DNA from 2 places in the Arthrobacter sp. FB24 genome. Region 2 is predicted to be linked to the other one. Evidence: riboswitches for the same ligand, from Rfam matches in the RefSeq annotation. Region 2 holds a riboswitch; the other holds the start of a gene.
What was found. A riboswitch is a leader RNA that binds a small molecule or an ion and turns the genes downstream of it on or off. The one in region 2 is predicted to bind glycine.

Region 1 (4,415 bases), 760 kb from region 2:
GTCCAGGGACCGGTCGTAGCGGAACGCGGGGCGGATGCGCTTGAAGATCCGCGGGACGGTCTCGACGTTGTGCGCGAAGACCTCGGGCTTGGAGTCGCAGATCGCGGCGATGTGTTCGGGTTTGCCGGAGAAGTCCGGGATCAGGAGTTCGACGCCGGTGCCCGGGTTCAGTTCGTGGATCTTGCGGACCGTCTCGGCGTAGAGCCAGACGCCCTCGTCGGCGAGGTCGTCCCGGGCCACGCCGGTCACGGTGGCGTAGCGCAGCTGCATGGCCTGGACCGAGCGGGCCACCTTGGTGGGCTCAAACATGTCCACCGGTGAAGGCTTGCCGGTATCGATCTGGCAGAAATCGCAGCGCCGGGTGCATTCGGAGCCGCCGATCAAAAAAGTGGCTTCCTTGTCTTCCCAGCATTCGAAGATGTTCGGGCAGCCGGCCTCTTCACAGACGGTGTGCAGGCCTTCCTTCTTCACCAGGTTCTTGAGCTGGACGAACTCCGGGCCCATCTGGACCTTGGCCTTGATCCACTCCGGCTTACGCTCCACCGGAGTAGCCGCATTGCGCTGCTCAATACGCAGCATCTTCCGGCCTTCTGGTGCCAGTGTCATGGTTCTCTTTCCTTTGTGCGTGCGCCGGTAGTCCGGCAAAATTTTGGTGCGGGAGGGGTTGCTGGAGCCGTCCCGGTCGGGCTAGGGGGTCAGCATTCGACGACGTTGACGGCGAGGCCGCCCATGGCGGTTTCCTTGTACTTGGAGGACATGTCCCTGCCGGTCTCGCGCATGGTCACGATCACCTCGTCCAGGGACACCCGGTGCGTGCCGTCGCCCCAGAGCGCCATCTTCGCGGCATTGATGGCCTTCGCCGCCGCGATCGCGTTCCGCTCGATACAGGGGATCTGCACCAGCCCGCCGATCGGATCACACGTCAGCCCCAGGTTGTGCTCCATCGCTATCTCCGCCGCGTTCTCCACCTGCTGCGGCGTCCCGCCCATCACCTCGGCCAGGCCCGCGGCGGCCATCGACGACGCCGAACCCACCTCACCCTGGCAGCCCACCTCCGCCCCCGAAATGGACGCCTGTTCCTTGTAGAGCACCCCGACCGCACCGGCAGCGAGCAGGAACTTCACCACCACATCATCCCGGTCCTGCCGGCTGGCCCGGTCCATGCCCGGTGCGAAATGCAACGCGTAATACAACACCGCCGGGATGATCCCGGCCGCCCCGTTCGTCGGCGCCGTGACCACCCTGCCGCCGGACGCGTTCTCCTCGTTCACCGCCAACGCGATCAGGTTCACCCACTCCTGCCAGTACTTCGGATCCCGGTACTCCGGGTCCTGGCCCCGGTTCTCCTTCAGCAAACGCTCGTGCCAGTCCGGCGCACGACGGCGGACCTTCAGCCCGCCGGGCAGCAGCCCCTCACGCTTCAGGGACACCGCCACGCACTCCTCCATCACCGAGTAAATGTGCAGCAACCCCTCCCGGATCTCCGCCTCGGACCGGGAGGCGCGTTCGTTGACGAACATGATCTCCCCAATGGACAGGCCCTTGGACTGGCACCGGCCCAGCAGCTCCGCCGCAGTCCGGAACGGCAGCGGCAACTCCTTCTTCGACTCCTCCAGCTCCTGCTGCGCAGCGTCCTCCTCGCCCTCACGGACAATAAACCCCCCGCCCACCGAGAAGAACGTCGCCGCATGCAGCACCTCCCCGCCAGCATCCGTGACAGTGAAAGTCATCCCGTTCGTGTGCCGCGGCAGGATGGTCAACGGCCGCAACACCATATCCTTCACCCCGTACGGCAGGACCACCCCGGCACCATCAACAGCACCGGCCAGCCGCAGCATCCCGGACTCCGCGATCGCCGCCAGCCGCTCCTCCACCTCGGCCGGGAGGATCTTCTCCGGATGGAACCCCTCCAGCCCCAGCAGGATCGCCGTCATCGTCCCGTGACCGTGCCCCGTCGCGGCGAGCGAACCATACAAATCCACCCGCAGCCCGGCCACCCTCTCCAGGGCACCGGAAGCCTTCAGCTCCTCGGCGAACACCGCCGCAGCCCGCATCGGACCCACCGTATGCGAACTCGAAGGCCCAATCCCGATGGAAAAAAGATCAAAGACACCAACAGCCATGGCCGGGTTCCTTAGCTGCCCAGGCGCTGCGGGGCGGACTGGGGACGCGCACTGGGGCGGCAGGACACGCAGATGCGGCGGCCTGCAAAGGTGGAAGAGGACGGCTGAATCGTCACGAGAGGAACTCCATAATTCAGGTGGCGCAGGGCGCCACGTTGATTCGGGTTCCTCCCCGCTCTGTATTTGACCTGAGAGTTTCCGCGGACCCTGCTGTTACAGCGTGCCGCTTGCACCGTCGGTGAGCCCGGGGACCGGACTACTTTCCAGAGTTGCCTCGCCGCGGCGGTACGTGGGCCTGAGAGATTCCTGGGGAGGATTTGCTCCTACGGCGCCTGCTGAACGTACCGGCAGGACTCTCCCGCCGCAGATCAAAAGCGTGTATCACTTGTCGGTGACACGGCTCACACATTATCTGTTGCCGGGGCCGCTCGCAACAGAGTCACGTCATATGGGTCATTCGTGCCGCTGACGGGAGGGATCCGTCGGTGGCCGAGGCACCGCTTGCTAGGCTGGAACCATGAAATCCCGCCTCGCCGCCCTGTCCGCTGCTGCCCTCATCGTTGTACTGACCGGCTGCGGGCAGGTCCAGGACGCAGCCGAAAAGGCCGTGAGCGACGGCGCCTCCCAAGTTGCCACAGCAGCCGCCGACCAGGTCAAGGGACAGGTGTGCGCGCTCGTGGAGGACGGGCTTGTCAGCGTCAAGGACAAGGAACTGCTGGGCGGCCTCGTGGCCGGGGCCGACACCGCCGGCGTGCCGGCCGAGATCACCACTCCGCTACGCCAGATCGCCGAGGCGGGCGATCAGGTTCCCGCCGAGTCCGTCACCGCGCTCAAGGATGCCTGCACCGCCTAAGCCCTAGCGCTTGCCCTTCTTGCGCGATCCCTTGCCGCGGCCCTTGTCCGGATTGGGAGCGTATCGCTGGGCCACCTTGGGTTTTTTGACGCCGGTTCCCCGCCGGTCCGGTTTCGGTTCCTTCTTGGGCGGCTCCACCTTCGCCGACGGCTGGCGGGAGCTCTGGGCGGTCCGTCCGCGGACAATCCCGATGAACTCCTCGATCACTTCATCCATTGCCTGGTCCGCCGCCTCATCCCCGGCCTCACGCGTCGCTTCACGCGTGGCCTCATTGGGCCAGGCAAGGGCGATCTGTGTGGTGGGTGCGCCGGTGAGCTTCCGCGCCACCGTGTCCTTGACGTTGAAGTGGCGGGCGACGGACATCGGCAGGATCACGAGCCCGGCACCCGAGGCAACCACCTGCAAAGCAACTTCCGGGCCGCCGAGCTCCGCCACATCCAGAAAGGTCTCTGCGGCAAGGTCCGCCAGCGCCACCTCTTCGAACACCGAAATCTCATGTCCCTTGGGAGCAACCACCACCGGCTGCTCCTCATACAGGGGAATCACGTTCAGGCCCTCACGCTCCACCGGCAGGCGGACGAAACTGAGGTCGGCGGAACCGTCACGGAGGACCAAAAGCTGGGCGCCGTCGTCGGACATAAAGGACTGCAACGGAACATCCGGCATCCGCTCTTCCCAGCGCCTGATCCACTTCCCCGGCGTTACTCCGGCAACGTAGGCGAAGCGCAGCACGCGCCCTTCCGGTTCAGCGGGTGCGGATGCTTGCGGGGATTCTTCTTCAGCGGACACACGTTCACAGTACCGCCAGAGCTGCGGGAGAGCCCTGCTGGTGCTGTTTGGTGCTGCTCTGGTGCCTTGTAGGCGGTCCGCCGGATACCCTTGAAGTATGACCTCTGCAAACTCCCAGTCCATGAAGCCGGCCACCGTTGCCAAGAAGCTTGGCATCTACCTGCCCGCAACACCCCAGGAGTTCCAGGATTCGGTTATCACCCGCGCCGATTTCGCCGAGCTCCAGGCCAACCCGCCGGAGTGGCTGGCCGAGCTCCGCCGCAACGGCCCGCACCCCCGCCCGGTGGTGGCGCAGAAACTGAACGTTTCCATCAGCGGCCTGGCCCGCGGCGGCGTCGAGGAAGCACTGACCTCGGCGGAGATCACCGCGCTGCTGCAGGCTCCCCCGGCTTGGCTGGTGGCCGAACGCTCCACGCACGCTGCAGTCCGCGCCGAAGCACAGCGCGTCAAGGACGAGGCCGCCAAGAAGGACGCCAAGAAAGCCCGTGCCAAGGCCGAGTAAGGCCCTGACGGCTTAATGTACGGGACGAAGGTCGTCCGGATCGCCTCGGTGGAACATTCGCCGGGGCGCCACGCCTTCGAAAAGGACCCACACCGTGGAGGCATCTTCGGTCATGGCGTCAACAATTCCCGACGCCGTGACGCGGTTG
Region 2 (4,415 bases):
ACCACCACCAGGCCTGCAACCACAGTGGCAACCAGCGCCGGGATCATGGCAATTCCGGCCTCCGTGGGCTGCTGGCCCTCCAGCAGCTGGAGGTGCTGGGCAAGGAACAGGATGAAGCCGTTGAAGGAAAAAAGCGCCAGGACATTGGCCGTGATGGCCGTGCTGAAGATCCTGTTTCCAAAGAGGCTGATGTCCAGTAGGGGGCTGGGCAGCCTCTTCTGGCGCCGGATGAAGGCGTAGCCCATGAGGAGTCCGAAACCGATGGCCGCCGCCGCCGGGCCGAAGCCCTCCGTTGCCAGCGACTTGATGCCGTAGACCAAGGGAACCATTGTCACCAGGGAGAGGGCGATGCTGGCGGCATCAACGGCTCCCGGGCTGGGGTCCCTGGATTCGGGAATCAGGGCCGGACCAAGCAGCAGGATAGGCAGCATGATGGGCACGGCCACCAGCAGGATTGCGCCCCACCAGTAGTGCTCCACGAGCCAGCCGCCGAAGATCGGCCCCAGCGCGGCACCACCCGAGAACCCTGCTGCCCAAATTGCGATAGCCAGACGGCGCCGGTTGGGGTCCGGAAAGATGTTCCGGATCAGGGACAAGGTGGAAGGCATGAGCATCGCACCGAAAAATCCAAGCGCTGCGCGGCCGGCAATGAGCCATTCCGCGCTGGGGGCGAATGCCGTTGCTGCGGAGACGGCGGCAAAACCGGTGCTGCCGATTAGCAGGAGCCGGCGGCGGCCGATCCTGTCGCCGAAACTGCCCATGGCGACCAGGAGGCCGGCCAGGACCAGGGGGTAGGCGTCGATAATCCACAGCAGCTGAACGCCGGTGGGGTCGAGGCTGCTGGCGATGGCGGGCAGTGCGAACGTCAGTGCGGTGTTGTCCACGGCGACCAGCAGAACCGGGAACATCAAAAGCGCGAGGGCCAGCCAGTCGCGACCCGGCCTGGGGCCGGGGGCGCGGCTGCCGATAGCGGCGGGCGCTGCGGAAGTGAGGCGCTGCGTGGCCGGCGTCGAAGGTGACTGCGAGTTTCCCATGAAGATAACTGTACCGTCTGGACGGTATAGTTAAGAAACGAGCCCGGACCACCGGGCATGATAGGAACCATGGCCAGAAAACCCGTTGCCCGCGAGGCTGTGCTCGACGCCTTTGAATCCCTGCTGATCGAGGTGGGTGAACGCGCCGCGACGCTGGATGCCGTGGCCCGGCGAGCAGGGGTTTCCAAGGGGGGTCTCCTGTATCACTTCCCGAATAAGGAAGCCATGATTTCTGCCCTGCTGGAGCGCATGGACCGGCTGGTCGCCGGGGATTTGGACGCCATGGCCAAAGCTCCGGAAGGCGCCGCGGTCTACTTCATCAAGTCCTCCCTCTGGGCGGACACTCCGCTGGACCGGGTTTTTGTGGCTGCCACCCGGCTTGCCGAAGTAGCGCACAAGGAGACGCTGCACCGCTTCGCGGCCGTCCAGGGGAGCTGGCTGGAACTGCTGGCCGGGGACGTTGGTCCGGCCATGGCCAAGGCCGTGCTGTACATGGGTGACGGCCTCTACTTCAATGCCATGCTGGCCAGCGGCCCCGGCGCCGCCCCGCCCGAAATGAGCGGCGACGTCGACAGCCTGCTGGCGGCCGTCGAACGGCTTCGCGGCTGACAGCGCCACGAGGGCGTGGGTCTGCCTTCCGGGACCGCCGCGATTCGGGCCGTAACGCGCCGTCGGACTGGCTGCGGAGTTTGCAGACTGGACCTGCGCGTAGGACAATTGACGCTGTGACTGTTGTCACCGCTAACTAAATATGCCTTTGATCTGCGGCGGGAGAGTTCTGCAAGTAGGTACAAGCAGGCGCCGTAGGAGCAAACCCTCCCCAGGAATCTCTCAGGCCCATGTACCGCCGCGGCAAGGCAACTCTGGAAAGCAGCATGCTGTCCGTTTGTGTCCCAACCCAGTTGGGGGCAAACCAGGACACGCCATGCTCACCGACGGTGCAAGCGGAGCTGTGCGAGAGCACGGTCCTGCGGAAACTCTCAGGTCCAATACAGAGCGGGGAGGAACCCGGACCACTGCGGCGTACCCTGCGCCGCCATTAGTAATGGAGTTCCTTCGTGACGGTTAGTTCAGCCTCCACCACCTTCGTCGACCGGCATATTGGCGCCCGCCGCCAGGCCGACATCGACACCATGCTCAAGTCCGTCGGCTACGACACCGTGGACTCGCTGGTAGACACCGCGGTCCCCAAAGACATCCGCCAGGAAGTCGCCCTGACTTTGCAGGACGCCCTGAGCGAGGTCGAAGTACTGGCCGAGCTGCGCAAGCTGGCTGCCAAGAACAAGACGGCCGTACAGATGATCGGCCAGGGTTACTACGACACGGTGACCCCGGCGGTGATCCGCCGCAACATCCTCGAGTCCCCGGCCTGGTACACCGCCTACACCCCCTACCAGCCGGAAATTTCCCAGGGACGCCTTGAGGCACTCCTGAACTTCCAGACCATGGTCCAGGACCTCGTGGGCCTGCCCATCGCCAACGCCTCCCTCCTGGACGAAGCCACCGCCGTGGCTGAAGCAGTCCTGATGATGCGGCGTGCCAACAAGAACAAGGCCGCCCATGACGGCAAGACGGTCCTGGACGCCGATGTCCTGCCGCAGACCATCGCCATCGTCAAGGGCCGTGCCGAGGCGCTCGGCTTCGAGGTTGAGGTGGCGGATCTCTCCAAGGGGCTTCCCGACGGCGACATCAACGGCATCGTGCTGCAGCAGCCGGGCGTGTCCGGCCGGGTGTTCGACCACGCCGCCGTCATCGCCGCCGCCAAGGAACGCGGCGCACTGGTCACTGTGGCGGCCGACCTGCTCTCACTGACCCTGATCACCCCTCCGGGTGAGCAGGGTGCGGACATCGCCGTCGGCTCCACCCAGCGCCTGGGTGTGCCGCTGTTCTTCGGCGGTCCGCACGCCGCCTATATGGCCGTCCAGAAGGGCCTTGAGCGTTCCATGCCCGGCCGCCTGGTGGGTGTGTCCAAGGACAACGCAGGCACCCCGGCCTACCGCCTTGCCCTGCAGACCCGCGAGCAGCACATCCGCCGCGAAAAGGCCACGTCCAACATCTGCACCGCACAGGCGCTGCTGGCCATCGTCTCGTCGATGTACGCCGTGTACCACGGCCCTGACGGACTGAAGTCCATCGCCGAGACCATCCACAAGAACGCCCGCACCCTGGCGGCATCCCTGCAGGGCGCGGGCCTCGAGATCCTGCACGGCAGCTTCTTCGATACCATCACCGTCCGCGTCCCGGGCAAAGCAGCTGACATCGTCGCCGCAGCCGAAGCCAAAGGCATCAACCTGCGCGGCATCGATGCCGACACCGTCGGCATCTCCGCTGACGAAACCACGACGCCGGAAACCGTCGCCGCCGTTGCCGCCGTTTTCGGCGCCGAGGTTGCCTCCGACGACGCAGGCTTCGCCCTCGACGCCGCCGTCGAACGTTCCTCGGACTACCTGCAGCACCCGGTCTTCAACACGCACCGCTCCGAAACCCAGCTGCTGCGCTACATCCGCAAGCTCTCGGACCGCGACCTCGCCCTGGACCGCACCATGATCCCGCTGGGGTCATGCACCATGAAGCTGAACGCCACCGCCGAGATGGAAGCCATCTCCTGGCCGGAGTTCGCCTCCATCCACCCCTTCGCCCCGGACTCCCAGACCGAAGGCTGGCGTGAGCTGATCGACGGCCTGGAAGCGGACCTCGCGGAGATCACAGGCTACGACCAGGTTTCCATCCAGCCGAACGCAGGCTCCCAGGGCGAGCTCGCGGGCCTGCTGGCGATCCGCGGCTACCACCTGTCCCGCGGTGATGACCAGCGCAACGTCTGCCTGATCCCCGCCTCGGCGCACGGTACCAACGCCGCGTCCGCCGTCCTGGCCGGCATGAAGGTGGTCGTCGTGGCCACCGCCGCTGACGGCACGATCGACCACGCCGACTTCCAGGCGAAGATCGAAACCCACAAAGACGTCCTGTCCGCGATCATGATCACGTACCCGTCAACGCACGGCGTATACGACGCCGACGTCCGCGAAATCTGCGACTCGGTGCACGCAGCAGGCGGGCAGGTCTACGTTGACGGCGCCAACCTGAACGCCCTGGTGGGCCTGGCGCAGCCGGGCAAGTTCGGCGGCGACGTGTCCCACCTGAACCTCCACAAGACCTTCTGCATCCCGCACGGCGGCGGCGGACCGGGCGTCGGCCCGGTTGCGGCCAAGGCCCACCTTGCGCCGTTCATGCCGGGCGATGCCAACAAGGCAGCCCACGAGGACGGGCACGGCGTTGCGATCTCCGCTTCCCGCTTCGGCTCCGCCGGGGTGCTGCCGATCTCCTGGGCCTACGTAAAGCTGATGGGCGGCGCCGGCCTGACCGAAGCCACCAAGTCGGCCC

Region 1: it holds a riboswitch for glycine, as region 2 does, so the genes downstream of both, ARTH_RS00335 (L-serine ammonia-lyase) here and gcvP (aminomethyl-transferring glycine dehydrogenase) in region 2, are expected to answer to the same signal.

Annotation. Positions count from the first base shown of each region.
Region 1 covers NC_008541.1:64,043-68,457, reverse strand. Annotated here, with positions in the region: gene lipA (lipoyl synthase) at 1-606, opposite strand, end outside; gene ARTH_RS00335 (L-serine ammonia-lyase) at 696-2,123, opposite strand; glycine riboswitch at 2,397-2,494, opposite strand; gene ARTH_RS00330 (hypothetical protein) at 2,641-2,976, shown strand; gene ARTH_RS00325 (LysR family transcriptional regulator substrate-binding protein) at 2,980-3,765, opposite strand; gene ARTH_RS00320 (DUF5997 family protein) at 3,863-4,267, shown strand; gene ARTH_RS24160 (hypothetical protein) at 4,280-4,415, opposite strand, start outside.
Region 2 covers NC_008541.1:823,862-828,276, forward strand. Annotated here, with positions in the region: gene ARTH_RS03920 (MFS transporter) at 1-1,034, opposite strand, end outside; gene ARTH_RS03925 (TetR/AcrR family transcriptional regulator) at 1,104-1,643, shown strand; glycine riboswitch at 1,793-1,891, shown strand; gene gcvP (aminomethyl-transferring glycine dehydrogenase) at 2,093-4,415, shown strand, end outside.